DNA from 4 places in the Solidesulfovibrio fructosivorans JJ] genome. Region 4 is predicted to be linked to each of the others. Evidence: predicted binding sites of a transcription regulator. Region 4 holds the regulator's gene; each other region holds the start of a gene.
The links. The regulator sigma-54, encoded in region 4, starts transcription at its own class of promoters, with help from an activator protein. The targets are predictions, from matches to a motif close to CTGGCACGGNNNNTGCTT.
Positions count from the first base shown of each region.

Region 1 (7,351 bases), on a different contig from region 4:
GGCGAACCCTTCGCCATCATGGCCATCTTCGCCGTGGTCACGGCCATCTCCTCGGCCTTTCTCGACAACGTGACCACGGTGCTGCTTCTGGCCCCGGTAACGCTGCTCGTCGCCCGGGAGCTCGAAATCGACCCCGTGCCCTACCTGATCACCGAGGCCCTGGCCTCCAATATCGGCGGCACGGCAACACTTATCGGCGACCCGCCCAATATCATGATCGCCTCCAAGGCCGGCCTCGACTTCATGGATTTCATGGGCCACCTCGCCCCGGCCATCGTCTTCATCATGATCGCCTGGATGCTCTCCTGGAAGGTCCTCTTCGGCAAACGGCTGCACGTGGGCGAGGCCCAAAAGGCCCGCATCCTGGCCATGAACGAAAGGGCGCTGATCAAGGACCCGGCGCTGCTCAAAAAAAGCGGCTTCGTGCTGGCGCTCACCATCTGCGGCTTCATGCTCCACGGCCTGCTCCACTACGAACCGGCGACCGTGGCCCTGCTCGGGGCCTCGACGCTGCTTTTGATCTCCCGCCAGAACCCGCAAAAGGTGCTGGAGGAAGTGGAATGGCCCACCATCTTTTTCTTCATGGGCCTTTTCATCATCATCGGCGGCACGGTCAAAGCCGGCCTCATCGAGCTTTTCTCCCAGAAGGTCATCGCGCTCACCCACCCGACCAAGGACTCCATGCTCACCTTGTCCATGGTCATGGTCTGGTTTTCCGGCATCGCCTCGGCCATCGTGGACAACATTCCCTTCGTGGCCACCATGAACCCGCTTCTGGCCGAGCTGGCGGACAAGGTCCTCGGCCCGACCACGGGCCTTTCCGGGCAGGCGCTCTACACCCATCCCACCATGCTGCCGGTCTGGTGGTCCCTGGCCCTTGGCGCGTGTCTGGGCGGCAACGGCACGGCCATCGGGGCCTCGGCCAACGTCATTGTGGTGGGGCTTTCGGAAAAGGCCGGGCACAAGATATCCTTCGCCCGGTTCCTCAAGTACGGCGCGCCCGTGACCGTGGCCACCATCTTCTTGTCCATGATCTACATCTACGTGCGCTACTACCTGCTCAAGGTCTGACCCGCGTCCGTCCCCCGCGCCCATGCTCAAGGACACGTCGCCCCCCGCCCGCACCCTGGTTCTGGCCTGTCTGGCGGCGGCGTTCGTGCTGGCCTTTGCCGGGCAGCTGCGCACCGGAGCCACCACCAGCGACGACCTTTTCTACGAGCAGCACGTCATAAGCGGCGATATCGGGGCGTTCGCGGCCGAGCTGGCCGCCGGGGCCGGCCGGTTCCACCACTACCTCCACGTGGGGCTCACCGCCCTGCCCTACCGGCTGGACAGCGAACCCGCGCGCAAGGCGATATCGCTCACCGTCTTCGCCGCGGCCATGGCCTCGTGCGCCTTTCTCGCGGCGACCGTGGCCGGGCTGCCGGCGCTCGGGCTTCTGGCCATGCTCTTGGCCGTCGCCTTCTACCAGGACAACTGGCACCACAACATCGTCTCGTCCTATCCGCTGGTCTTCGATTCGGGGCTTCTCTGCATCAGTTGGGCGGGCTACTGCCTGTGGCGGCACGGGCGCACGGGCCGGACGCGGCTCGTCGTCCTGGCCAATATCCTGGCCTTTGCCGCCTACTGCCATTTCGAGGCGTTTTTGTGCTACGCGCCGCTTCTGTGCGCCGTCGTCTGGCTGGCCGGGGAACGGTACGACCGGCCGAAACGGGAGCGGCTTCGGACCATGGCCCGGGCCAACATCGGGCTGGCGGTCTATCTCGTCACGTACGTCGCCTACCGCGCCCTGCATCCCTCCCAGTACGAGGGCAACGCCCTGGACCTCACCAGTCCGCTGCGCATCCTGGAAACGGTGCTGGCCTACAGCCAAAGCGCCCTGCCCCTTGGCGCGTTTCACCTCGACGTCGAGTACGTGAACCGCTTTCCGGTCATAACGAACGGGCTCGTCCTCGATTTCACCGGCTACCTGCGCCAGCTCACGGCCAACTGGCCGCGCCTGTCCCCGGCCTGGCTGGGCCTCTCGGTCGTTACCGGCGGGCTGGCCTACCATCTCCTCTCGCGCGGCCCGGACCGTGTGCGCGCGCGGCTCCTCCCGGCGTGCCTTGTGCTCTACGCCGCCTACTGCCCCAATTTCCTCATCGGCCTGTCGCCCAAGTACCAGGAGCCGACCAGCCACGGCATCACCTGGTACGTCACCTCGACCTTTTCCGCCTATGCCTGGTCCGTGGGGCTGGCGCTGGCCGCCTTGTGGCTGTGCGGCCGGGTTTCCGGCCGGTCCCGCAAGGGGCTCGCCGCCGGTCTGGCCGTGCTGGCCGCCGCCGTGGCGCTTGTGAACGCCTCGGTCAACGCCTCGGTGCTCGAAAGCAAGATCGCCGCCGCCTCGCGCTGGCGCATGGCCCGACTCGCCGTCAAAAGCCCGGATTTCGACGCCCTGCCGGACGGCGCGACCCTCGTCGCCCCGGACCTTTTTGCCCCGGTCAATGTGGAGATCACCCATCCGGGCTACTGGGACGCCTGGTTCGCCCACCGCACGGGCAAGCGCCTGCATGTCCTTGAGCGCATCGATCCGGTCGCGCCTCCGGGACTGCCCGTCTACGCCCTGCGCCGCCTGTCCGGGCCGACCGACGCCGCCACGTCCCTTCTCCTGGCCCGGGTGACGCGCCTCGGGCCGCCACGTCCCGACCCGTACGCGCCGCGCCCCGACCAGCCCGCGCTCCTCGCCGACGCCGCTTCCGTCATAAGCGACGCCACCAACCGCTACCCCGACATCCTTTACGAGGACGCCGGCGTCTGGCGGCTGATCTCGGCCATGGCCATGGGCCGCCGGAAACTTTCGGAAACGACGCTCACCGGCCGGGCCATTCCCGTGGATTCCCTGGCTATGGTGCCGTCCTGGCGGCTGGCCGTGGGCGCGCCCTCGGACCTCACCCTGCGCTTTGGCGAGGGCTGCTCGCCGCCGGAGCATTCGATCAGCGGCCCCATCGTCTGGATCGGCGACAGCGGCGTGTTGCGGCTGACCAACAGCGGCGGGCAACCGGTCGCGGCGCGCCTTGCGTGCAACCTCGTGGCCATGACGCCCGTGCGCGTACTGGTTACGGGACCGGGCTTCACGAAGGAAATCGACGCCAGGGCGCTCTCCACGCCGGTCACGCTTCCCCTGCGCCTGCCGCCGGGAAAATCCCGCCTCGAGATGCGGGTCCTGCCGCCGTCTCCGGGCGCGGCCAAGCGCCTGGGCCTCGTCGGCGCGGCCTTGCTCCCGGATATGGCCCCTCAGGCCATGCCCTCGTCCGGCCCGCGCTGATCGAAAAGACGACACTCCCCGGTTCCATGTTTTTTGGAACACAATCACGTCTTTCTATTTTTTCAAGACAGTTCATCCAGGCAAAAATTATTTTCCGCTGTTATTACAGCATACTCTTTATTTGAGTAAAACTGGCACGCCCCGTGCTTTATACCTGTCAAGATCGGCAACGGATACAACCGGCAAGACACAATATAAAGAAAGGGGAGAAAAACCATGCTGCGCGCCATCACCAAGTTCGTTCGTGACGAGGAAGGAGCAACCGCGGTGGAATACGGCCTCATGGCCGCCCTCATCGCCGCCGTCATCGTCGGGGTCGTCACCACCCTCGGGCAGAACCTGAGCACCACCTTCGACTCCATCGCCACCTCCATCAAGGGCAGCTAGACAAAGCCCGCATAACGGCACCATTTCCCGCTCGCAACTGGCCGCCCCCTTCCCGGAAGCGGCCAGTTGCCTTGGCCCGTTGCGTCGCTCATCCTGGCGGCGCGACCGTATTATCGCCGCATGGTTCCATAAATCCGCGAATACCTCCCTGCTGTTCCACGCATCCAGGAACAGTTTCGACCTGATGGCATTTTTCACCAGTGATTGCAGTTGGTTATCCATGCCAGACTATCTGGCACGCCCCGTGCTTTATACTTTGGCAAGATCGGCAACGGATATAACCGGCAAGACATATAAAGAAAGAGGAGAAAAACCATGCTGCGCGCCATCACCAATTTCGTTCGTAACGAGGAAGGAGCAACCGCGGTGGAATACGGCCTCATGGCCGCCCTCATCGCCGCCGTCATCGTCACCGTCGTCACCACCCTCGGACAGAACCTGAGCACCACCTTCGACTCCATCGCCACCTCCATCAAGGGCAGCTAAACAGAGCCCGCATAACGATACCATTTCCCGCTCGCAAAAAAGGCCGCCCCCTTCCCGGGGAGCGGCCTTTTTTTGCGACCTCGCGCCGTTGCTCTCGCCTGGCGCTTTTGGCATGTTCGGGTCAAGGAGCGCCCATGCGACAAAACACCCACCTTCGCATCGACACGGCCCTTTGCGGCACGCCCGTGGAACTGTCCACCGGCCGAGCCGTGGTCAAACTGACCACCTCCCCGGCCATGGCCGCCGACGACAGGGGGCTGGTGCACGGCGGTTTCGTTTTCGGCCTGGCCGACTATGCCGCCATGCTCGCGGTCAACGATCCGCTGGTGGTCCTCGGCGCGGCAACGGTCCGGTTCACGGCCCCGGTGGCTGTCGGCGAGGAACTTGTGGCCGAGGCGGGCCTTGTGGAGGAAGAAGGGAAAAAACGGCTGGCGGAGGTGACGGTGCGCCGCGAAGAGACGACGGTCCTTACCGGCACGTTCACCTGCTTCGTCCCGCCGCGCCACGTCCTGGACACCTAACGCGCAAAGAAACGGCAGGCGCGCCTGCCGACAGGAGACCGCCCATGAGCTTCACCCTGCGCCAGCCCGCGCCCGTGGATCAGGAACCCGAGTTCGACTGCATCTTCTGCAACAAGCCGGCGCTGCGCTCGTCCGAGGCGGCGAGCACCCCGACCACGCGCACGGTGGAAGTCTTCTGCCGGCACTGCGGGGCCAGAAAGACCGTCACGACCAAGGTTTCGGCCGACGGCAAATCCTGGGAAACGGCCGACTAGGCCGCCGCCATGCCGCGTCCCGAAGCGACGAGACGCGGCATCATCAAGTCTTCCCAACGGCGGAAATCCCGGCCTGCGTGGGTTCGTAGCGCGTGGCCGGGCCGCTGCCGCGCCGCGCGAGCAGCCCCTTGTCCACCATGTCCCGCAGGTCATGCACGGCCGTGCGCTGGGGAATGCCGCCGCAAAGCGCCTCGTAGCGCCCCCGCGTGACCGACCCCTCCCGCACGATGACGGGCAGCGCCGCCCGCTGGCGCGCGTTGAGCGCCACCGGTTCGACAGGCGCGACGGCGAGGGTCAAGGACTCGTCGGACGGGGCCGCGACCGCCTCGCCCGCCTGTTCCGTCCCGGCCGCGTCGAAGGTTCCGGCATCGGCCTCAAGCACGATGTCCGTATCCTGGATGACGCTGTGCTCGGACATGACCGCCGCTCGCAGGATGCAGTGCTTGAGTTCCCGGATGTTGCCCGGCCAGTCGTAGGCGGTCAGCTTGGCCAGCGCCCCCCGTGAGAGCCCAAGTCCCCGCCGGGCCGTGGTGTCGCCGGCCTGCTTGAGAAAATGGTGGGCCAGAACCGAGATGCTCATCTTGTGCTGCCGCAGCGGCGGCGTGGACACGGCAATGACCTTGAGCCGGAAATACAGGTCCTCCCGGAACATCCCCTGGGCAATGGCCTCGCGAAGGTCCACGTTGGAGGCGGCGATGATGCGCACGTCCACGGCCAGCTCCTTGTCGCTGCCGAGAGGGCGCACCCGGCGCATGGCGATGGCCCGCAACAACGCCTGCTGCACCTTGGGCGTGGCGCTTTGGATCTCGTCGAGAAACAGGATGCCGCCGTCGGCCTCGAGAAACGCGCCCTTGCGCTCGGTGCGGGCCTCGGTGAAGGCCCCCTTGACGTGGCCGAACAGCGTGTCGAGCAGGAGATTCTCGTCCAACGCGCCGCAGTTGATGGAAATGAACGGCTTGGCCGCGCGCCGGCTGTAGCGGTGGATGGCCTCGGCCACGAGCTGCTTGCCCGTACCCGTTTCGCCGGTCACCAGCACGTCGGCGTCCACCTGGGCCGCCTTGGCCACTTCCGCCCGCAGCCGTTCCAGCAGCGGTCCCGCCCCCTTGATCTCCGGGAAAAGCCCGGCCATGACGCCGAGCGCAACCGGGTCGGGGCTGGCCGCCTCGCGCATGCGCACCTGTTCGATCTTCTTGTCGCGGCTCTTGATCTCGCCCCACTGGCGGCGCATGGCCGCGATCATGGCGTTGATGGCGTTTTTTAGAAGCGTGGTCTCGTGGTCGTGATCCGGCAGCTCGATGGGCGAAAGCCCGCTTGTGGATTCGATGCTGGCGACGGAGCGCGACAGGTCGATGATGGGGCGGGTGATGGCCCGGGCCAGCAGGGTGATGAGCCCCGTGACCAGGATGATGGCCGAAAGCGTGATGATGAAGACCACGTCCACCTGCTTGTAGCCGGCGCGCAGCGTCATGCGCGTCTTGTCCATGTAAGCCACGCCGGCCACCACCTTGGGCGTGCCGTTTTCCGACGGGGCAAACCGTACCGGGGCATAGGGCATGTAGCTGGCGCGAAACCCGCCGACGTCGAGCTGACCGTCGTCGGCCTTGTCGATGATGCCGCTTTTGCCCTCGCGCACGTCGCCGATCATCCGCCAGAAATGCTTGTAGTGGGACTCGGGCCGGAAGGCCGATTCCATGCCGCGCCGCCCGAGCGTTCCGGAATAGCCGGCCCTGGCAAGGTACGTGGTGAGCTCCAGGCCGGGATCGCCGACCTCGGCCGACTGGAACAACACCCAGCCCTCGGTATCGAAGAGAAAGCTGTACCGGACCTCCAGGCTGCGCTCGAAACCGTGCAGCGGCGAGTGGATGGAGTTGTACAGCGACAGGATGTTGCGCAGATCCCGCGCCTCGATGCTCAGGATGTACACGCCCACGATCCGGCCGGCGGCGTCGGCGCGGGGCGTGACCAGGCGGTAGACCTCGTCGCCCATGGCCATATCCTCGCCCGTTCCGAGGGTCAGGTGGTAGTCGAGCTGGGCGAGCGGGCCGAGGACGACCTGGCCGGGGCCCAGGCCGCGCGCCTCCTCCACCAGGCGGAAGGGACTCGGCCGGATGTCCGGAATGGCGGCGTCCGGCACCCGAAGCGCCTTGCCGCGCAAGGTGACGTAATAGATGTGCTCGTGCCCTTCCAGGTCCAGGTAGCCGAATTCACAGTAAGGAAAGGGGCGCAGGGCGTTTATCCGCGTGAGATAGGCGGCCATGCCCTCGGCGGTCGGCTTTTCCCCGGCGAAAAAAAGCAGGTCGCGCCGCCCCCGGGCCAAGGCGTCCTCCAGGGCTTTGGACAAGGCCAGGGTTTGCACGATTCCGCTGCGTTCCAAAGCCTCTTGCAGGAATTGTTGCGAG
Region 1 covers NZ_AECZ01000012.1:13,729-21,079, reverse strand. Annotated here, with positions in the region: gene DESFRDRAFT_RS10135 (ArsB/NhaD family transporter) at 1-1,071, shown strand, start outside; gene DESFRDRAFT_RS10130 (hypothetical protein) at 1,094-3,304, shown strand; gene DESFRDRAFT_RS10125 (Flp family type IVb pilin) at 3,521-3,691, shown strand; gene DESFRDRAFT_RS10120 (Flp family type IVb pilin) at 4,007-4,177, shown strand; gene DESFRDRAFT_RS10115 (PaaI family thioesterase) at 4,312-4,698, shown strand; gene DESFRDRAFT_RS10110 (hypothetical protein) at 4,743-4,952, shown strand; gene DESFRDRAFT_RS10105 (sigma-54-dependent transcriptional regulator) at 4,996-7,351, opposite strand, start outside.
Region 1: a site for sigma-54 is predicted at 3,924-3,941, ahead of DESFRDRAFT_RS10120 (Flp family type IVb pilin). Genes of this name have one in related genera too.

Region 2 (7,351 bases), on a different contig from region 4:
AGGGTTTCCCCTTTCGCACCCTCTTCTCATCCTCATTCAATTGACGAAAAGGCGGAAAGCCGGCAGGGCATCGCCATGACAGGCGTTATGCTGCGTTTCGCATTCGCGCTTTCCATTCTCTCTTGCGCCGCCTTGGGCGTCGCGCTCGATGCCCGGGCCGTCGACGGCCTCTACGGCAACTCGAAGATGCCCGGAATCGGCCGACCGGTCAGGGTCGGCGGCGACCGCGACTACCCGCCCTACGAATTCCTGGACAAGGACGGCAAGCCGGCCGGGTTCAACGTGGATCTGACCCGGGCCGTGGCCGAGGTCATGGGCATGAAGGTGGAATTCCGCCTCGGGGCCTGGGCGGGCGAACGCGAAGCGCTCATGGACGGCGGCCTGGATATCCTGGAGGGCATGACCTATTCCGACGAACGGGCCCAGATCCTCGACTTCGCCCCCCACACCATCGTCAACCACGCCATTTTCGCCCGACGCGGCGCGCCGCCCGTATCGAGCCTCGACGATCTGGCCGGCAAGAAGGTCATCGTGCACCGCGCCGGCTTCATGCACGACACCCTGGCCGCCAAGGGCATGGAAAAGGACCTCATCTTCTCCGAAACCCCGGCCGACGGTCTGCGGCTTCTCGCCTCGGGCGTAGGCGATTACGCCGTGGTGGCCATGCTGCCCGGCATCTCCATCATCCGCGAGAACAAACTGGACAACATCCAGCCCGTGGCCCGAAGCGTCGCCACCGTGCGTTACGGCTACGCCACCAGGAAAGGCAACGACGCCCTGCTCGCCCGCTTCAGCGAGGGCCTGGCCATCCTGCGCGAAACCGGACGCTACCAGGCCATTCACGACAAGTGGCTCGGGGTGCTGGAAAACGGCAAGGTCAAATGGCAAACCCTCGCCGTCTACGTGGGAGCCGTGGTCGCACCGCTCCTGGCCCTGCTTGGCGGCTCCATGCTCTGGGCCCATATGCTGCGCCGGCAGGTGGCCCAGCGCACCCGGTCCCTGACCAAGGCCCTGGACGAACTGTCCAGCAACCAGCGCCAGCTCGTCCAGGCCGACAAGATGGCCGCACTCGGCACCCTGGTCTCCGGCGTGGCCCACGAAATCAACAATCCCAACGGCTTGATCCTGCTCAACATCCCCATTCTGCGCAAAGTCCAGGCCGATGTTGCCCGGCTGCTCGACGCTTGGCACGAACGCGAAGGCGAGTTCACCCTGGGCGGCATCCGCTATTCCCGCATGCGCCAGGAACTCCCCCGGATGCTCGAAGAGATGCAGGAAGGGGCCATGCGCATCAAGCGCATCGTCAACGATCTCAAAGACTTCGCCCGGCGCGAGGAAGGCGCGGCCAAGGCGCTGATCGACGTGGGCGACTGCTCGCGCAAGGCCGTGCGTCTGGTCGAGACCACCATCCGCAAGCATACGGACCGCTTTTCAGCCGACTACGAGGCGGACCTGCCGCTCGTCTGGGGCAATTCCCAGCGCATCGAGCAAGTGGTGGTCAACCTCGTCATAAACGCCTGCCAGGCCCTGCCCGACAAGAGTCGGGCCATCGAAGTCACCACCCGTCACGACGTCGAGGCCGGCAAGGTCATCCTGTGCGTGCGCGACGAAGGGAGCGGCATCAGCGTCGAGCACATGGCGCATCTCACGGACCCGTTTTTCACCACTAAGCGCGAAACGGGCGGCACGGGGCTTGGCCTTTCCGTCTCGGCGAGCATCGTCAAGGAATACGGCGGTTGCCTGACGTTCGAATCCGCGCCCGGACAGGGGACCACGGCCTGTCTGGAACTGCCCGTGCCCAAGGAGGAATCGCCGGCATGACCACCGCCCCGTCCCCGGCCTTCGCCATCCTGATCGTGGACGACGAGCCAGCCTGGCTGCGCTCCCTGTCGCTGACCCTCGAATCGGCGGCCGGCATCACCAACACGTTCTTGTGCCAGGACAGCCGGGAGGTCCTGCCGCTTTTGGACAAGGGCGGCATCGGCCTCGTCCTGCTCGACCTGACCATGCCCGGCAAGTCGGGCGAGGAGCTGCTTGCCGCCATCGGCGAACGGCATCCGGACGTGGCCTGCATCATCATCAGCGGCGTCAACCAACTCGACACCGCCGTGCGCTGCATGAAGCTCGGGGCCTTCGATTATTACGTGAAGACCGACGAGGAGGACCGCATCGTCAGCGGCGTGCTGCGGGCCATCCGCATGCTGGAGCTGCGCGACGAAAACCGGGCCGTCAAAAGCCGGCTGGTGGCCGGCGGTCCGGCCCATCCCGAGGCCTTTGCCGGCATCGTCACCCGCTCCCGGGCCATGCACGCCGTATTCGCCTACATCGAGGCCGTGGCAGCCAGTTACCAGCCGCTGCTCGTCACCGGCGAATCCGGCGTAGGCAAGGAAAATCTGGTGCGGGCCACCCATGCCATAAGCGGGCGCACAGGGCCGCTCGTGGCGGTCAACGTGGCCGGCCTCGACGACGCCGTCTTTGCCGACACGCTCTTCGGCCATGTCCGGGGGGCCTACACCGGAGCCGAAGCGGTGCGGCGCGGCATGGTCGAAGAAGCGGCCGGGGGAACGCTTTTTCTCGACGAAATCGGGGACTTGTCCGTGGCCTCGCAAGTGAAGCTGTTACGCCTGCTCCAGGAAGGCGAGTATTATCCCCTCGGCAGCGACCAGCCCAGGCGGCTTGCGGCCCGGGTCGTCGTCGCCACCCACCGGGACCTGGCCGCCGACGAGGCCGAGGGCAAATTCCGCCGCGACCTTTATTTCCGGCTGCGCACCCACCATGTCCACATCCCGGCCCTGCGGGAGCGCAAGGAGGACATCGAGCCGCTGTTGCGCCATTTCCTGGCCGAGGCCGCCACGGCCCTCGGCAAGCCGACGCCCGCCTTCCCGCCGGAACTGGTCGGCTGCCTGGGCGCCTACGCCTTTCCCGGCAACATTCGGGAGCTTCGGGCCATGGTTTTCGACGCCGTAAGCCTCCACACCTCCCGCATGCTCTCCATGAAAAGCTTTCTTGCGGCCATGGGTCGCGTCAAGCCCTGCCCGGCCGCCGATCCCCCGCCCAATCCCTTCGCGCCCTTCGAGCAGCTGCCCACCTTTGCCGAGGCGGCCCGCTTCCTGGTCGACGAAGCCCTGGCCCGCTCCGGCGGCAACCAAACCCTGGCCGCGCGCCTGCTCGGCATTTCCCAGCCCGCGCTCAGCAAACGCCTCAAGCACGCCGCCAAACCCTCATAACCCGGGCAATGGCCATAACCTTTGGGGAATGGCCGCCAACTTCCTGTAAAACATCGTTTTTTAATCCGTATGGCGTATAGCCCCCATAACCAAGGTTATGGGGGTTCTTTTGTGATGGTCATCGTATTTTCCCGACTTTGTCTTTTATTTCAATAGACTGCCACAGTTCGGCCAGCTTGGCACCCATCCTGCTTTTGCGCTCCCCATGGCGCGATCGCCATGCCCCTCTTCTCTCCGCCGGGCACGGAAGGTGTGCCGCCGTGCCCGGCATTGTCGTAACGGCCGCCGGCCGCCGAGACCGGCCCAGATCCAACCGCCCAATCCCGAGGAGATTCCCATGCAGCGCTCCATCAAGCTCCTGGCGCCGGTGTTGCTCGGCCTGATCATCTGGCTGCTGCCCGCCCCGCAAGGACTTTCATCCGCCACCTGGACCTATTTCGCCGTGTTCGCGGCCGTTGTGCTGGGTTTGGTTCTGGAACCCGTGGCCCCGGCCCTGATCGGGCTGATCGGCGTCACCCTGGCCACCGTCTTGCGGATCGTTCCCATGACCCCGGGCAAGCTCCCTTCGGCCGGCGAGGCCATCAAGTGGGGACTGTCGGGATTTTCCAACGGCACGGTCTGGCTCATCTTCGCGGCCTTCATGTTCGCGCTGGGCTATGAAAAGACCGGGCTTGGCAAGCGGCTGGGACTGACGCTGATCAAGCGCATGGGCAAAAAGACCCTGGGCCTGGGCTACGCCGTGGCCCTGGCCGACCTCATCCTGGCCCCGTTCATGCCGTCCAACACGGCCCGCAGCGGCGGCACCATCTTCCCCATCATCAAAAACATTCCGCCGCTGTACGGCTCCACGCCGGAGAACAATCCCCGGGGGCTGGGCGCCTACATCATGTGGACAGCGCTGGCCACCACCTGCGTCACTTCGTCCATGTTCTTAACCGGCCTGGCCCCCAACGTCCTGGCCCAGTCCCTGGTGGAAAAGACCGCCCATATCCAACTCGGCTGGAGCCAATGGTTCATCAGCGTCCTGCCCGTGGGAGCCATCCTGTTCCTGGCCACCCCTCTTTTGACGTACCTCATCTACCCGCCCACCCAGAAGACCTCGGAAAACGCCCCCATCTGGGCCGGCGAGGAACTGAGGAAGCTCGGCCCCATCACCGGGCGGGAAATCACCATGGGCCTTTTGGCCGTGGCCGCGCTTTTGGGCTGGATATTCCTCAAGAGCTCCATCAACTCCACCACCGTGGCCCTGGCCGCCGTGTGCGTCATGGCCCTGACCAAGGTCGTCACCTGGGACGACATCATCCGCTACAAGCAGGCCTGGAACGTGCTGGCCTGGTTCGCGACCCTGGTGACCATGGCCGACGGCCTGAAAAGAACCGGCTTTCTCAAGTGGTTCGCCGAGGCGGCCGCTGCGCACATGCAGGGCTTTTCCCCCACCGCCATGATGATCGGCCTGGTGATCCTTTTCTTCGTCAGCCACTACATGTTCGCCAGCGTCACCGCCCACGTCGCCGCCCTGCTCCCGGTCATGCTGGCCACGGCCATGGCCGTGCCCGCCCTCAACATGCAGGTCGTCTCCATGCTCCTGTGCGGATCGCTTGGCATCATGGGCATCATCAGCCCCTACGGCACCGGTCCTTCGCCGCTCTATTTCGGCTCCGGCTACATCAAGAGCCGCGAATTCTGGCTTCTTGGCCTCGTTTTCGGCGCCATTTTCCTCGGCGTGTACCTGCTGGTCGGTTTCCCCTGGATCCTCATGCGTGGCTAACGCGCCGGCAGAGCAGCGGACTTATAGACAAGGAGTTCTCATGCGCACCATTTCCAGACAAAGCGTTGTCGACGCCGTGGCCGCCATGTGCATCGACGCCAACCGTTACCTGCCGGCCGATGTGCTGGCCTCCTTCGCCAAGGCCAAGGCGGCCGAAACCGTACCCTCGGCCCGTGAAATCTTCGGCCAGCTCGAGGAGAACGCCGCCCTGGCCGCCCGGACCGGGCTGCCGCTGTGCCAGGACTGCGGCCTGGGCGTCTTTTTCGTCGAAGCGGGCGAGGACGTCCGCCTGGAGGACGGCAGCCTGCGCGAGGCCATAAACGCCGGCATGGTCAAGGGCTACGGCGACGGTTTTCTGCGCAAATCCACCTGCGATCCCTTCACCCGCAAGAACGTGGGCGACAATTCCCCGGCCATCATCCATTTCGACATGGTCCCCGGGGATGCGCTCAAGATCTGTATGATGGCCAAGGGCGGCGGCTCCGAGAACATGTCGCGGGTGATGATGCTGGCCCCGGCCCAGGGGCTTCCCGGCATCCGCGAATTCGTCATCCGCCGCGTGGCCGAATCGGGCTCCAACCCCTGCCCGCCCATTCTGGTCGGCGTCGGCATTGGCGGCAATTTCGAGCTGGCCGCCATCAACTCCAAAAAGGCGCTCATGCGCCGGGTGGACGACGTCCATCCCGATCCCGAGGTGGCGGCCATGGAAGCGGACCTGCTCGCTTCCATCAACCGCCTCGGCATCGGCCCCATGGGCCTTGGCGGCGCGACGACCTGTCTTGGCGTCAAGATCAGGACCGCCCCCTGCCACTTGGCCAGCCTGCCGCTGGCCGTCAACATCCAGTGCCACAGCTCCCGGCACAAGGAGGTCACGCTCTAATGGCCGAATATCATCTGACCACGCCGCTTTCCGATGCGGACGTGGAAAAGCTGCGCGCCGGCGATGTGGTCCACCTCACCGGCATCATCCACACCGGCCGCGACGCGGCCCACAAACGCCTCGTCGAGGCCCTCGACGCCGGAGAGCCCCTCCCCTTCGATCCCAAGGGCGCTGTGATCTATTACGTCGGTCCCTCCCCGGCCCGGCCCGGCTACGCCATCGGCGCGGCCGGCCCCACCACCAGCTACCGCATGGATTCCTTCGCCCCGCGCCTGATCGCCGAAGGCCTCAAGGGCATGATCGGCAAGGGTATGCGCGCGCCCGAGGTCAAGGCGGCCATGGCCGAGCCCAAGGCCGTGTACTTCGGGGCCACCGGCGGGGCCGGCGCGCTGCTTGGGCTTCGCATCAAAAAGGCCACGGTCATCGCCTACGAGGACCTCGGCCCCGAGGCCGTGCGCGAGCTGACCGTTGAGGACTTCCCGGTGCTGGTCATCAACGATTGCCACGGCGGCGACCTGTACGCCGTGCCCGAACTGGAGGCCGCCCTTGGCTAGCGCAAAGGAATCGCACGACATCGTCATCGTGGGCTCGGGCGGGGCCGGACTGCGGGCGGCCGTCGGCGCGCTCCAGATCAATCCGGACCTGGACATCCTGGTCGTCACCAAGACCATGCCCACCCGCTCGGCCACCTGCATGGCCGAGGGCGGCATCAACGGCGTGCTGGACTTCCCCGGCCAGGAGGACTCGCTCGAGGCGCACAGCTTCGACACAGTTAAGGGCAGCGACTACCTGGGCGACCAGGACGCCATCGACTTCTTCGTGCAAAAGGCGTCCGAGGCCGTGCGCGAGACCGACTTCTGGGGCACGCCCTACAGCCGCAAGGACGACGGCCGGGTGGCCTGCCGCCTGATGGGCGGCCACAAGTACGCCCGCACCAACTTCTCGGCCGACAAGACCGGGCATATCCTGCTGCACTCCAACTTCGACTATGCGCTCAAGTGCGGCGTCAAGTTCCGCATCAATTCCCAGGTGCTGGACGTGGCCATAGAGGACGGCGTGTGCCGGGGCGTGGTGGTGCGCGACACCAACACCGGCCAGGTGACCCCGATCAAGGCCAAGGCCGTGGTCCTGGCCACCGGCGGCTACACCCGCATGTTCTGGGCCCGCACCAGCACGCCCTATATCGCCACGGGCGACGGCGTAGGCGTGGCCCTGCGCGCCGGCGTGGCCTTCAAGGACCCGGAAATGGTCCAGTTCCACCCCACGGGCGTGGCCAACGGCGGCGTGCTCATCACCGAGGCGGCGCGCGGCGAAGGCGGCTACCTCGTCAACGCCGACGGCGAGCGCTTCATGGCCCGCTACGCCCCGGACCGCATGGAACTGGCCCCGCGCGACATCACCGCCCGGGCCATCGAGACGGAGATCATCGAGGGGCGCGGCTACGGCAGCGGCCTCGGGGCCCACGTGCTCCTCGAC
Region 2 covers NZ_AECZ01000007.1:81,320-88,670, reverse strand. Annotated here, with positions in the region: gene DESFRDRAFT_RS06775 (transporter substrate-binding domain-containing protein) at 88-1,821, shown strand; gene DESFRDRAFT_RS06770 (sigma-54-dependent transcriptional regulator) at 1,818-3,227, shown strand; gene DESFRDRAFT_RS06765 (anion permease) at 3,565-4,995, shown strand; gene DESFRDRAFT_RS06760 (fumarate hydratase) at 5,036-5,875, shown strand; gene DESFRDRAFT_RS06755 (Fe-S-containing hydro-lyase) at 5,875-6,429, shown strand; gene DESFRDRAFT_RS06750 (FAD-dependent oxidoreductase) at 6,422-7,351, shown strand, end outside.
Region 2: a site for sigma-54 is predicted at 3,404-3,421, ahead of DESFRDRAFT_RS06765 (anion permease). Genes of this name have one in related genera too.

Region 3 (7,351 bases), on a different contig from region 4:
GCCGCTCATCCGGGTCGAGGCTGAGGACAAGTCCGGGGGGGCAAGCGGCGAGCAGGGCGTTTCGCTGGGCGGCGAAATCGCCGCCAAGCGGCCGTGCCAGATGGCGCGCGGGCATACCCAGCCGGGCGGCGGCGTCCCGGCCCCTGGCGGGCACGTCCGGGGCGTCCCAGACGATGACGGCTTTTGGGGCCAGCCCGGCGCAGGCCCCGAAGAAATCGGGCAGTGCCGGCTCGTCCGGCCGGGCCAGCACGGCCAGGGTCACGGGCGCGGGCGCGGGCGCGGTGGATTTGGCCGGTTCCGGCAGCGACACGACATCGGCCAGCATGCGCCGCAGCCAGACGAGGCTTTGGCGGATCTCCGGCGGGCAGGGCTCCGGATTGACGGTGACGAGGGTTTGCGGGCCGAGTTGGGCGGTCATGGCCGGCAGGCAGAAAAGGGCTTGCCGCGACGCATCGGCCAGAAGCTGGCGGTTGCCGGCCGGGCGTGCCCAGGCGAGCCCGCCCGCGTCCCGAAGCCGGGCGGCGGCGACGGTGTCCGGGCACAGGACGGTCAGCGACGTCTCCGGCGGCAGGGCGTCGGCCAGCACGGCGGCCAGATCGCCCGTGCCAAGGCCGAGGAGCAGCACCTCCCGGTGCGTTCCTGCGGCCCGCACGATACGCCCCGCCCGCACGGCCGTGCGCGCGGGATCAGGGGATGGGGCGTCGCCGCCGCGAGACGGTTGCGTCGCCTGATCCCCGAGCCGCCAGGACAGGATCTCGCGTGTGTAGGTAAAATAGGGGTGCGCGTCGGCCACCGGAGCCTCCGTCCGGGGCTGTATCGTGGGATGCGCTTGGAAGTCCATGCCGGCGCGGCCGACGGAAAACGCCCGCACGGGGACCGTGGCGGGCGTTGCTGTCGTAAAGGAGGCCTTATCCCTGGACCCGGCTGGCGGCGTAGGCGGCCATGACCCGGCGCACGGGAGCGGCGGTTGGCGTGTCGACGGTCTCGAATTCCCGCACAGGCGCCTCGACGGGAACATCCGTGGCGGCCGGGGGCGTGGCGGGGGCCGCGCTGGGCACGACCGGCTTGACCGGGGCGCGGGTCGCGGCCGTCGCCGCCGATGCGGGCGCGGCCTTGGGTGACTGGCCGGGGGCGGCGGCTGGGCCGGCCTGGGCCAGATACAGGGCCTGGGCGGCCGGCTTGGCGGTTTGCCCCGACATCGCGCCCGGCTGGAGGGAGGCGGTGGAAGTGGCGCTTGTCGGCACGGTCTTGGTGGCCACATGCTGGTTGGCTTCGCTAAATGCCTCGCGCAGGCCGGTCAGGATGGTCACCACCTCGTCGATCTTGGCCACGTCCATCTTGAGGTTGGCGGCCAGAAGCCGGGCGCTGCAGAAGAAATAGAGCTTTTGCAGCCGGTCGGCCAGATCGCCGCCCTTTTGGGCATTGAGCGAGCCTTGCAGCTCGGAGAGGATGTCCAGGACCTTGGAGATGAGAATGCCTTTTTGGGCGTAGTTCTTCTCGGCGATCTTTTCCTTGGCTTGGCTTAAGAACTTGAGCGCCGCGTCAAAAAGCATGATGAGCAGGTCTCCTTGGGTGGTGGTGGCGACCTGGGTCTGGAAATATGATCTGGCGGCGGCTTGCATGCGCTTTCTCCCTGTTTTCTCCCTTATCGGTGATGCCGGAGAAAACTGAAGGGTGCTGTCGTCGAAGGGACGCGGTTGGAGGATGTTTTAGATTTTAATTAATTGAAATACAAAGAGAAGAAAAATTTATCCCGGCGATGTCCGCCAGCGCCGGCCTGAGGCCGCCTTGGCCGTTGCGCCAGCGGGGGCAATCGTCTCGCATGGTATCCGCCGTGGCGAGGTTCGGTTTCCTTCCGGTTATGAACTGGAGGAGAGGTTTTTTATGGCCGAAGCGAGCTGGTTCTGCTGCTGGTTGTAGGTGGAGAGCAGGGAGTCGACCTTGGCGAAGCGCTTGCGCAGGTTGGAGGCGTAGGTGGCGATGCGGCGCTGCTCGAAGGCGATCTTGTTGTCGATCATGGCCGTGATGTCGTCGTAGTTGTCGTCGAGGATGTGCAGAGGGCCTTCTTTGGCGTCGGTCAATTCGCCGAGCAGATCGATCAGCTCGCCGGTCTTGCCCTGCTTGAGGGATGCGGTGGCGGTGTGGGTGCCCGGCGAGACGTCGATGGCCTTGAGCACCAAGCCGGCTTCGTCATAGCCGTGCTTGCCGGTGATCAGGCTGGAGTTGCTGGAGTAGATGGCCGGATGGCCGTTGATCGTGGCGCCCGTGATCTTGCCGCTGGCGTCGGTGGTGTAGGACAGTTCGTAGGTGCCGCACTTGGTCGTGCCTTTGATGTAGGAGGCGATGGAAATTTCGGAACTGTCCACGCGGCCGGCGTAACTGGCGGCGAAGAGTTCTGCCGCCTTGGTGGCGTTGGAGGCCAGGATGGCGTTGAGGGTAGCGTTGCTGATGTAGAGCAGTCCCTCGTTTTTGGCGCCTTCCTCGGCGTTGGTGAAGATGCCGAGCTGGGACAGCACGGAGTAGGTGTCGGCGTCGTAGTCGAACCCGACGCCCTTGCCGGCCACGGCGGTCTTGAGGTTGGTGTCGATGAGCTGCAGGCCGTAGTTGCCGGTCAGGATGGAGGCCTTCGACGTCGTGGAGTCGTATTTGGTGAGGTCCTGCAGCAGGGATCGCACCGTGTTCATCTGTTCGACGAAGGTTTGGATGTTGTGCCTGACGGCGTCGGTGTCGGTGGACACGGTCAGGTTGACGGTGCCTGTGCTTTTGAGGTTGAGGGTGACGCCTGGAATGAGGTCGGTGACGGTGTTGCTTTCCCGGGTAATGTAGCTGGTCGCGCCCGTGGGCCAGCCGTCGAGCTTGAGCAAGGCGCTGGCGTTGGAGGTGATGGTGTCGAAATCGGAGGCCTGGAAATAGGGCAGGGTGGTGCTGGAGTCGATGGTCAGCGTGGCGGAATCGCCGGTGTCCATGCCGCGCAGTTGGAGAAAGTAGCCGGTGCCGTCATAGACAACGCTGGCCTTGACGCCGGGGTTGTTGGCGTCGTTGTTGATGATGCTGGCGAGGTCGTTCAGGGAGCAGTTGGTGCCGATGTTGTTGGAATAGGTGGTGCCTTTGTAGGTATAGGCGAAGGTCTGGTCTGTGGGGTTTATGTTGATGGACTGGTTGGGGTTGGCGAAAGCGACCTGGGTGACCATGGCCTTGGCCGTGGCCAGGCGGTTCACCTCGATGACGTGGGTGCCGTTGTCCGCGCCGGAACTGGTGGTGGCGGTGAGGACGCCGGAGTTGGTGGAACTGGCCACCTTGACCAGGAATTCGCCCTCGGTGTCCATGCCCTGGAGGGTGGTCTTGAGCGAGAGGAGCTTGGAGTTGAGTTCCTGGAAGGCGTCCTGTTTTTTGACCCAGGACTGTTTCCAGGTTTGCAGCGTGGTGATGCGGCTTTGCTCGACCTGGACGAGCTTGGTGATCAGGGAGTTGAAATCCGTGCCGTTGCCAAGCCCCGTATAGGTGACCTGGCCGGATGTGCTTACTGGTTTGTAGGCGCTGACCGTGCTGGACATTTCGCTACCCTGAAAAAAGAGTTGGCCCCATACGGGAGATTCCGGTCGGATCTAAGCAACTCTTATGCCAAAAACCGGTCGGGCCGTGTCCCGCGGCCCGACCGGTCATGAACTCGAGGCTTAACCTTGGATGAGCTGCATGGCCATACGCGGCAGGGAGTTGGCCTGGGACAGCATGGCCACCGCCGACTGGGTCAGGATCTGTTGCCGCACGAACTGGGTCATTTCCGTGGCCACATCGACGTCGGAGATCTGGGATTCGGCGGCCTTCAGGTTTTCGCCCTGGATCTGCAGGTTGGAGATGGTGTTCTCCAGGCGGTTTTGCAGGGAGCCCAGGTTGGCGCGGATCTTGTCCTTGGACACGATGGCCGTCTGGATGGCGTCGAGGGCCTTCTGGGCCAGCTCCTGGGTGGAGATGCTGCGCCCGCTGGCGCCCGATGCCGCGCCAAGGCCCACGCCCAGGGCCGAAGCGGTGGAGGTGCCGATCTGGACGTAGTAATAGTCCTCGGCGCTCTGGTTGCCGGAGCCGAAGTGCACCTTGAGCTTGCCCGAAGAGTTGAGGCCGGAGCCGGTGTGGGTGCTGGCGGACAGGTTGCCGTTCAAAAGATAGATGCCGTTGAAGTCCGTGGCGTTGGCGATTCGGGTGATTTCCGAAGCCATGGCCTGGTATTCGGAGTCGATGATGAGGCGCTGGTCCGAGGTGTAGGTGCCGGTGGCGGCCTGTTCGGCCAGTTCCTTCATGCGGATGAGCTTTTCGTCCACGACCTGGAGCGCGCCGTCGGCGGTCTGGATCATGGAGATGGCGTCGTTGGCGTTTCTCACGCCCTGGTTGATGGCGGCGACATCGGCGCGCATGAGCTCGCGAATGGCCAGGCCGGCGGCGTCGTCGGCGGATGAGTTGATGCGCAGGCCCGAGGACAGGCGCTGGGTCGAAGTGGCCAGGGCAGAATAGGAATTCGAGAGGTTACGGGCCGCATTGGCGGCCATTCCGTTGTAATTGATGCTCAGCGACATGGTTGTTTCCTCCTTGAATGGATGCGGGCGTCCTTGCCCTTCGTGCTTTCCCGGTTGCGGCCGCGGGCCCTCGACCGACGACAACCGGTTGCGTGCCTTTTTCACCGTTCTTATCGACGCCGCCAAATCGATTCTTTAGCGTCCCCCGTCGGGCCGTGAGAAAAAATTCAAGACGGTCTGGAGCGACGATTCGCGGGAAACAGGAAGAGGCCCATGATGGCCTTGCGGCCGCAACCGTCGGCTTCCCGACGCCGCCGGTTTTGCTTCACGTGGCGGTATCGGCGGCTAACAGCTTCGATTTGCTGCGGTTGTTCGGAGAAAAGGCGGGCGTCGCGGAATTGACGCGACCCTTCGCGCGTCGGAAGGGCTACGCGAAAAGCCCAACGGGCCGTTGCCCCGGGCGGCGGCGGCGTCGACGGGGCCGGGGCGCGGGTGTTTTTTTGAAGCGGGTGGCGGCGGGTGAAACTTCAGGAAGGGGGCGCGCGCGGCGGGAGAACCCGTTGAAAGGGGTTTCCCTTTCGCGTCCCGCTCCGTCTTCGGAAAAACTCATTCCCGTGTGACCGCGTCCTTGAGCATGGTCCGGGCCGTTTCCGGGGACAGCCCCCGGCCGGCGGCCAGGGTGGCCAGGTTTTCCTCGGCGTCGGACGGGCGCAGGTAGAGGGGCTCGACCTGGCCGGGGCCGTAGGCCGCTTGCCGGGCCAGCTTCAGCACGGTGTCGGGGTCGGGCTGGTCGCCGTCCCCGGGGATGGCGGCCAGGGGCGCGGCGCGAAGCAGGGCGGCCCGGTGGCGGGTCGCGCCGTCACCGACCAGGGTCAGCGGCCCGACGGCGGCTCCTTCGGCGACCCGGGCGGCGGCGGCGTCGAGGAAGAGCGCCTCGGGCGGCCCCATGGGCACCAGGTCGCCGTCGGCCAGGAAGGGCTGGAGGTAGACCTGTCCGTTTCGGGCATGGGTGACGGCGATGACCGCGCCGGTGGCATGGCGGGCGGCCGAGGCGGCCAGGAGCGGCAGATATTCGAGGCCGGCCATGGGCGCGCCCGTGGCCAGGGACAGGCCGAGCGCCGTGGCCAGGGCCACCCGGATGCCGGTGAAGCTGCCCGGGCCGCGCACGCAGGCGATGCCGGCGAGGTCCGCCGGGGCCAGTCCCGCCGCCGTCAAAATGTCGGCGACCATGGGGGCCAGGACCGCCGCCGCGTGGCCGGTGGCGGCGTTTTCACGGACCAGCGTCTCCCGTCCGGGCCGTCCAAGCAGCACGGTCAGGCGCGGCGAGACGCCGTTTATGACGAGCAGCGGCCCTGCGGCCGGCAAGGGGCGCGCGTCAGCCATTGAGCACGCTTAACTGCCGGCGGATGTCGTTGACCGTGGCCAGAAGCATCAGCGCGATGAGAAAGGCCAGCCCGAGCCTTGTGGTCAGCGCCCGCATGCGGGGGCTCACCGGTTTGCGCATGATGATTTCCAGGGTGTAGAAAAGCAGGTGGCCGCCGTCCAGGACCGGGATGGGCAGCAGGTTCAGCACGCCGAGGTTGACGCTTATAAGCGCGGCCAGGGCCACCACGTTGCCGATGCCCTCCGCCGCCTGCTTGCTGACCATCTGGGCGATCATGATGGGGCCGCCGAGGCTGTCCAGGGGCACCACCCGCTCGATGAGCTTGAGCAGGCCCGTGTAGGTCACCGCCACCACGTCCCAGGTCTGCCTGACGGCCTCGCCGGCGGCCGAGCCCGCGCCCATGGGCACGGCCCGGGTCTTGCCCGAGGCCACGATGCCGACCAGCGGCGCGCTTTCCTTCTCGCCGAAGAGGTTTTTGATGGTGCGCATGACCGGGGTCAGGGTGAAGGTCAGGTCCTTGCCGTCGCGGCGCACGGTGAGGGCGACGGGCTTGCCGCCGCCGCCCCGGATGGAACGGGCCATCTCGTCCCAGTTGGCCACGGGAGCGCCGTTTATGGCCGTGATGGTGTCGCCGGCGGTGATTCCCGCCTGTTCCGCCGGGCTGTCGGCCTGGACCTGGCCGACCACGGGCAGCATCTCGAAACGGCCCTCGGCCACGAGCAGGCACCAGAAAAGCAGCCAGGCCAGGAAGAAGTTGAACAGCGGCCCGGCCGCCACCACGATCATGCGCTGCCAGGCCGGGCGCAGCTTGAATTCCTCGTGCGGGGCGAAACCGTCCGGTATGGGATCGTCCGGGTCCTGTCCCACGAGCTGCACGTAGCCGCCGAGCGGAATGGCGGAAAGCTGGTAACGGGTCTTGCCCCGGGTAAATCCCAGCAGTTTGGGGCCAAAGCCCAGGGAAAAGGTGGCCACGCCCATGCCAAAGGTCCGGGCGGCCAGGAAGTGCCCCAGTTCATGGAAGAAGATGAGGCCCCCCAGAACCAGGGCCACGGCGACGATGCTTTGAATCATGCTGACTCGGGTGCTCCCCGGCGGTCGTATCAGGCGTCGGGGGCGGGTTTTGCGCGGCCGGCCCGTCGCCGGAACACTCCGGTCGGGCGCGCGGCCGATGCATTATAATAAGCGGCCTTGGCGGCGAGGCAATGCCGTCAGGCGCGCTTTGCCGTCTCCAGGGCGCGCCGGCGCGCCCGGGCGTCGAGGTCCATGATGGAGTCCGCGTCCGGGAGCGCTTCCCCGGCGTGGGCGGCGAGGGCGTCGGCGATGGCCGAAGCGATGCCCATGAAGGGAAGGCTGCCTTGAAGGAAAAGCGCGACCGCCACCTCGTTGGCGGCGTTTAGGACCACGGTATGGCTCGCTCCGGCGGCCAGGGCGTCGCGGGCCAGCCCCAGGCAGGGAAAGG
Region 3 covers NZ_AECZ01000002.1:271,367-278,717, forward strand. Annotated here, with positions in the region: gene DESFRDRAFT_RS02720 (glycosyltransferase family protein) at 1-793, opposite strand, end outside; gene fliS (flagellar export chaperone FliS) at 909-1,622, opposite strand; gene fliD (flagellar filament capping protein FliD) at 1,860-3,554, opposite strand; gene DESFRDRAFT_RS02735 (flagellin N-terminal helical domain-containing protein) at 3,675-4,568, opposite strand; gene tsaB (tRNA (adenosine(37)-N6)-threonylcarbamoyltransferase complex dimerization subunit type 1 TsaB) at 5,115-5,891, opposite strand; gene rseP (RIP metalloprotease RseP) at 5,884-6,963, opposite strand; gene dxr (1-deoxy-D-xylulose-5-phosphate reductoisomerase) at 7,101-7,351, opposite strand, start outside.
Region 3: a site for sigma-54 is predicted at 3,608-3,625, ahead of fliD (flagellar filament capping protein FliD). Genes of this name have one in related genera too.

Region 4 (7,351 bases):
TTTTGCGACGTGGACGCCGACGCGGTGTTCACGGCCGTGGACGTCAAGGACATCTACGAGGTGCCGCTCAAGCTCTATGCCGAGGGCGTGGACCAGAAAATCGCCATTTTGTTGCGCCTGCCGGCGAAAAATGCCGATCTGACCGCCTGGCGGGCCATGGTCGACCGGCTGGACAACCCCTCCGGCTCGGTCTCCATCGCCATCGTCGGCAAGTATGTGGACCTCAAGGAGGCCTACAAGAGCCTGCACGAGGCGCTGGTGCACGCGGGCGGCATCGCCGGCGTGTCGATCCGTTTCGTGTACGTCAATTCCGAGGAAGTCACCCGCGAGAACGCGGCCGGGCACTTCGCCGGCATCGACGGCATCCTGGTCCCGGGCGGGTTTGGTTCGCGCGGGGTCGAGGGCAAGATCGCGGCCATCGAATACGCCCGCACCCAGGGCATCCCCTTTTTCGGCATCTGCCTCGGCATGCAGTGCGCGGTCATCGAATACGCCCGCCACGTGCTTGGGCTTTCCGGGGCCAATTCCGAGGAATTCGACCTGACCACCAGCGATCCGGTCATCTACCTCATGCGGGAATGGTTTGATTTCCGCACGAAGAAGATCGAGCGCCGCGACCCTTCCTGCAACAAGGGCGGCACCATGCGCCTGGGCGCTTATCCCTGCGTGGTCAAGCCCGACACCAAGGCCGCCGCGGCCTACGGCGCCGGGGAGATTTCCGAGCGTCACCGCCATCGCTACGAGTTCAACAAGGCCTACGCCGCCGCCTTCGAAGAGGGCGAAATGGTGTTAAGCGGCCTGTCCCCGGACGGGGAACTCGTGGAGATGGTGGAATTGCCCGAGCATCCCTGGTTTCTCGGCTGCCAGTTCCATCCGGAATTTAAAAGCAGCCCCATGAAACCCCATCCGCTCTTCCGGGAGTTCGTCCTGGCGGCCAAGCGCCAACAAGGGGCGTAGGAAGCCGCGCCTCGGCGGCCAGGGGGGCAACTTTTTTCAAAAAGTTGCCCCCCTGGCCGCCTCATCAAAAACTTTCAAAAGGGAATGCGGGGCCAGCGCCGTATCCCGGGTGAAGACGATCGGAAGGGTCGCCTTGTTGTTCTTGCGCGTGGAAGCCTTACCTCTTTGGTGAGGGCGCGCAGCCGGGGCGAGAGCACTTTCGGGCGCGCGGTTGCGCCGGGAAAAAGCAAAGGAGGCGCGCCGTGACGCATGACGCCACGCTTGCCGCGGCCAGGGCCAAGGATATCGCCTTGCTCGTGCTGGATGTGGACGGGGTTTTGACCGACGGCGGCCTGTACGTCGACGGCCGGGGGGAGATCGCCAAGCGGTTTCATGCCCAGGACGGGCTCGGCGTCAAGGCGGCCCAGATCGCCGGCGTCGCCGTGGCGGTCATAAGCGGCCTGGACAGCCCGGCCGTGGCCGCCCGCATCAAGGAACTCGGCATCGCCGAATACCATCCCGGCCATTACCGCAAGGTGCCGATCCTGCGCGCCATCTGGGAACGCACCGGCATAACCCCGCAGCGGACGGCCTATCTCGGCGACGACTGGGTGGACGCCGGCCCCATGGGGATTGTCGGTCTGCCCATGGCCGTGGCCGACGCCCAGCCGGAAATTTTGGACCTGGCCCTTTGGGTGACGAGCCGGGGCGGCGGGCAGGGCGCCGTGCGCGAGGCCATCCGTTTTATCCTGAATGCTTCCGGACACCTCGCGGCCGCGTACGACTGGTTCCTGCGGGAACGGTAAGACGGGCGGATTGCCACGACCCTTCGATTGTGGCATGCTTTTTGTTGGGCGGGGGCCGAACACGCGGCGGCCCCGTCCGACACGAAAACCTTAAAAAGCGCGTACGGCGGTAGACATGGCCCTGGAACTGCGACAGCAGCTCAAATTGTCCCAGCAGCTGGTGATGACCCCCCAACTGCAACAAGCCATCAAGCTCCTGCAGCTGTCCCGGTTGGAGCTCCTGGAGAGCGTGCAGCAGGAACTTCTGGAAAACCCCCTTCTCGAGGAATCCATAGAGGAAGATCGGCAGCCCGAATCCACAATGGCCGAGGACAACCTCGGCCCGAGCGGCGACACCAGCGACGCGGCCATGGAAAAGGAGCTGCTCAAAAACGCCGAGTGGGACGACTACCTCGGTGATTTCGCCAGCACCGGCCGACAGGCCCAGGCGCACGAGTCGGAGATCCCGGAAGAGGGCATGGCCTTCGACGCGAGGCTTGCCTCCAAGCCCTCTCTTGAAGGGCACCTCGGCTGGCAGATGCGTCTGTCCAATTTCACGCCCAAGCAGCTCGAGATCGGCGAGGCCATCGTCGGCAGCCTCAACTCCTCGGGCTATCTGCGCGCTTCCCTCGACGAGCTGGCCCAGATGACGTCCACCAGCGTCGAGGCGGTGGAGGAAGTGCTGCACCGCCTCCAGCGTTTCGACCCTGTGGGCGTGGCCGCCCGCACCCCCAGCGAGTGCCTGCTGACCCAGATCGAGGTCTACGGCTACGACGATCCCATTTTGATCGAGCTTGTGCGCGACCACCTCGAGGACCTGGAGAAAAAGCGCTACAAGCCGCTGGCCAAGAAATTTCGTATCGCCATGGAAAAGCTCAAGGAATACCTGGAGCTGATCCAGACGCTCAATCCCATGCCCGGGGCCAGCTACGGCTCGGGCGATCCCATCTATGTGAGCCCCGACGCCTTCGTCTACAAGTACGGCGACGACTTCGTCATCCTGCTCAACGAAGAGGGCATGCCCCGGCTTAACGTCAATATGACCTACATGGACGGGCTTAACCCGAAGGCGGACAAGGACAAGGATTACCTGCAAGACAAGATGCGCTCGGCCATGTGGCTCATGAAAAGCCTCTACCAGCGCCAGCGCACGCTCTACAAGGTCCTGGAGAGCATCCTCAAGTTCCAGCGGGAGTTTTTTGAGCACGGCGTGACGCGACTGCGGCCGCTGATTTTAAAGGACGTGGCTGACGACATCAGCATGCACGAATCCACGGTCAGCCGCATCACGTCCAACAAATACGTGGCCACGCCCCACGGCATCTTCGAGCTGAAGTTCTTTTTCAACAGTTCCCTGGAACTCGACGACGGCAGCACGGTGGGTTCGGAGTCGGTCAAGGCCATGATCAAGCGGATCATCGCCGGCGAGAACGCCAAGAAACCCATCAGCGACGAGGCCATCGCCGATATGCTCAAGGAAGAGCTGCAAATCAACATCGCCCGCCGTACCGTGGCCAAATACCGCACGGCCATGGGCATCGAATCTTCGTCCAAACGCAAGGAAGTTTTCTGATGCTTCGGGCCGCACATGCGGCCCAACACCATGCCACCCGGAGGGATATATGAACATTACTTTTAATTTCAAGAATTTCGAGCCTTCGGATCATTTGCGCGACTACGCCCGCAAACGTTTCGAGAAGCTCGCCAAGTATACCGTCGCCACCGACGCCTCGGAGTTGCAGGTCAACCTTGCCGTGGAAAAGACCCGCCAGCTGGCCGACGTCATCTTCCTGGCCGACAATATGCACATCTCGGCCCACGAGGCTTCCGAGGACATGTACTCCACCATCGACATGATCCTTGACAAAGTCGAGGCGCAGGCCAAGAAGTTCCGCGAGAAGCAAAAGGACCGCCGCCGCCAGAAAGCCGAGGTCGTCCACACCCAGGTCATCAGCATAAGCGAGGATGCCGACGGCGCGCGTACGCCCACCATCGTCCAGACCGACGATTACGAGCCCAAGCCCATGGCCGTGGAAGAGGCGGCCATGCAGCTCGAAAGCCTCAAGTACGAGTTCATGGTGTTCATCAACTCCGAAACCGACCGGCCCAATGTCATCTACCGTTTGCGCAACGGCGACTTCGGCCTCATTGATCCTGGAACGGGAGCGTAAATGCGTCTTGAGGATTATCTCCAGCCCGATTTCGTGATCGGGGAGCTTGTGTCCGAGTCCAAACCCGACGTGCTGGCCGAACTGATCGCCCCGATGAAGGCCAGATGGCCCGATTTCGACGATGTCCGGGCGCGCCAGGTGCTGCTTGACCGGGAAAACCTCGGCACCACGGGGATCGGCGACGGCGTCGCCATTCCCCACGGCAAGATGGAGAACCTCGAGCAGATCGTCATCGTCGTCGGCCGCAGCTTAAAGGGCGTCAACTTCGATGCGCTGGATTTCAAGCCCTGCCGCATCTTCTTTCTCGTCCTCGCCCCGGAGCACGTGGCGGGCCTGCACCTGCGCATCCTGGCCCACATCTCCCGGCTGCTGTCCGACGAATCCTTCCGGCACGCCTTCATGAGCGCCGAAAACGACGCCGCCTTGTGGCAGGTGCTCACGGCCGCGGCCTGATACAACACGAAACGTCACCTCTCCGTGCGCCGACCGACACGCCGGCGCACGGGGAGTCTGTCATGTCGGGCCCGGGAGGGCGCGCGCCATGGAAGACTCGCCTGCGGCACTGACCATCGTCATTTTGACCGGACTTTCGGGTTCCGGGAAATCCACCGCGCTACGGGTCTTCGAGGACCTGGGCTTTTTTTGCGTGGACGGACTGCCCGTCAGCCTCGTGCCCAAGCTCATCGGCCTGTTCGAGGAGAAGGGCGGCCAGCGCTACAAGGGGCTCGCCCTCGGCATGGACGTGCGCCAGGCCGACATGGACACCGACTGGGGGGCGACGCTGGCCCAGGTCAAGGGCGCTTCGTCATCCCTGCAAATCATCTTCCTCGAAGCCGACACCCAGGAAATCATCCGCCGCTACGCCACCACGCGCCGGCCCCATCCCCTGGAAAGCGAATCGCGGGGCCTGGAGCAGGCCGTGGTCGAGGAGCGCACGCGCATGACGCCGCTTCGGGACGCGGCCGACATGGTGATCGACACCACCGATTTCTCCATCCACGACCTGCGCCGCAAGCTCCAGGAGAAATGGGCCTCCATCCGGGTGTCCACCGGCACCCTCAAGGTCCACGTCATGAGCTTCGGCTTCAAGTACGGACCGCCGTCCGAGGCGGACATGATCTTCGACCTGCGCTTTCTGCCCAACCCTTATTTCGAGAAGGCGTTGCGGGAAAAGACCGGCAAGGACGCGCCCGTGCGCGATTACGTCCTGGCCGCCGACCCGGGCCGGGAGTTTCTGACCAGGCTGACCGATTTCCTGCTCTATCTCCTGCCGCTTTACGCCAGGGAGGGGCGCTACCGCCTGACCATCGCCTTCGGCTGCACCGGGGGGCGGCACCGATCCGTCGCCGTGGCCGAGGCCGTCTTTGACACCTTGTCCAAGGCTGGTTACAATCTTTCCCTTGAGCATCGGCATATCGAACGCGGTTGATCCGGCGCGCGGCGGCATGGCCGCCCGCATTGCCGGCGAATCGTGAGGGTCGATGCGGCAGGCCGCGTTTGCGGCTTTCGTGGCGGCCGGACGGGGGAATGCTCCCGGTTTTGTTGGTGGGGCACTGCGGCAGCAGGACGCGTCGCGGCACAGGGCGGGAATTCCCGGCCAGCCGGCAGGCGCCAGGTTAGGGCCGATAACGGCCCCGGATGCGCGGACATGAATGGGGAAACCCGCTCGGAAACGCCGGTCGGCGTGGTGATCGTCACCCACACCGATTACGGCACATGGCTTTTGAAGGCGGCGGAATGCATCCTGGGCGCCCAGGATCACTGCCGTTGCGTGAGCGTGGACATGGCCACCGAAGTGGACCATATCCTGACGTCGCTCAAGGCCGCCATCAAGGAAACCGATCAGGGCGGCGGCGTGCTTATCCTGACGGACATGTTCGGCGGCACGCCGACCAACCTCAGCCTGTCGCTTTTGGGGTCGGGCCGGCTGGAGGTGCTTACGGGCGTCAATTTGCCCATGCTGATAAAAATTCTCGGCGCGCGGACCAAGCCCCTCGAGGCGCTTGCCGCCGAAGCCAAGCAGGCCGGCTGCCAGGGCATCGTCGTGGCGGGCGAGGTCTTGCGCAAGCGGGTGGCCGAGGGTTAGAAAACATGTCGTTCGTACGGGTTGACAACAGGCTCGTGCACGGCCAGATCATCGAAACCTGGCTGCCTTTCACGCATGCCCGCACGATCCTGGTGGTCAACGACGACCTCTCCACGGATTTTTTGCGCCAGGAGATCATGTCCCTGGCCATACCGGCGGGTGTGCGCATTGAATTTCTGCCGGTCGGCGACTTGTTGGGTTTTTTGTCCAGAAACCCCCTCGACGCCGAGGACGCCTTGATCTTGTTCGCCAGTTGCCGCGACGCCAGAACCGCCTATGAGTGCGGCTTCGGCTTCGGCAATCTCAATCTCGGCAATCTGCATTACGCGCCGGGGAAAAAGCAGGTCTGCCCCCATGTGGCCCTGTCCAAGGATGACGAGTCCTGCCTGGATTTCTTCCGGGACAAGGGGGTGCGGCTCGACTACCGTTGCGTGCCGAGCGATCCGCAGCAGTTGCGTTCCGTGTAGCGGCGCGGTCCTTGCGGGGGCGTCCCCGTATCGGAAAACGGGCGGAGAGTCGTCACGGTATTGCCCGCGAAGTGGCGCAGCATGCGTCGCGGGCGCATAAAGGGCGCGCCCTGGAAACGGGCGCGCTGCCGGCGAAGGCAGGCGGCCGACGGCCGCGACGGCCGCTTTACGGGCCATTCGACATGAACCCGCCCACGGAAATCGCCCAGGCGAGACGACGCGCATGACCCATCAGGCCGATATTTTGCTCCACGTGATAAGCGTCGCTTTTTTTTTGTCTTTTTTTCGTCCTTCCGCTTCTTTTTAAACGTCGCGCTGCTTGAGAGGCCGCTCGTCATCGGTTTTTTCTGGGCCGCCTGTTACGGTGATCTGGACACGACCCTGAAGCTGTGCCTGTTTTACGAGCTTTTCTGGCTCGACGGCATCCCCGCCGGCACCCACATCCCTCCCAACGCCGCCGCGGCGACCCTGGCCGGCCTGTCGCTGATGCACGTCTATCAGCTGTCGACGCCGGCCGAGGCGCTTTTTATCGCCGCGACCACGGCCATCCTGGGGCGGCTTTTCGCCACCCTGGAGGGCGCCCAGCGCATGATGGAGAACATCGTGCTGTCGCGGTACACGGCGGCCCGGGAGCGGTCCAAATCCCATTTCGCGCCCGGCCGGCTGGTGCGTCGGGCCTTGCTCGACATGGCCGCCTTAAACGGCCTGGCCTTCAGTGTGATCCTGGCCGGGCTGATCGCGCTGTACGCCGCGCTGCTGCCCAAGGTCTGGCCGTATCTGGCTTCTTCCGGGGCGACCTGGAGCCAGCTTTGGATACTGGGAAGCCTTGGCGGCGTGCTGTCCCTGCGCTACCGCCCGGCGTACATGCTGCTGGCCGCCGGCATGATCGTGGCTGTGGCCTGGTGC
Region 4 covers NZ_AECZ01000001.1:24,508-31,858, forward strand. Annotated here, with positions in the region: gene DESFRDRAFT_RS00105 (CTP synthase) at 1-957, shown strand, start outside; gene DESFRDRAFT_RS00110 (KdsC family phosphatase) at 1,200-1,742, shown strand; gene rpoN (RNA polymerase factor sigma-54) at 1,858-3,294, shown strand; gene hpf (ribosome hibernation-promoting factor, HPF/YfiA family) at 3,344-3,892, shown strand; gene DESFRDRAFT_RS00125 (PTS sugar transporter subunit IIA) at 3,893-4,345, shown strand; gene rapZ (RNase adapter RapZ) at 4,434-5,321, shown strand; gene DESFRDRAFT_RS00135 (PTS sugar transporter subunit IIA) at 5,541-5,978, shown strand; gene DESFRDRAFT_RS00140 (PTS sugar transporter subunit IIB) at 5,984-6,445, shown strand; partial or broken gene DESFRDRAFT_RS00145 (PTS sugar transporter subunit IIC) at 6,728-7,351, shown strand, end outside.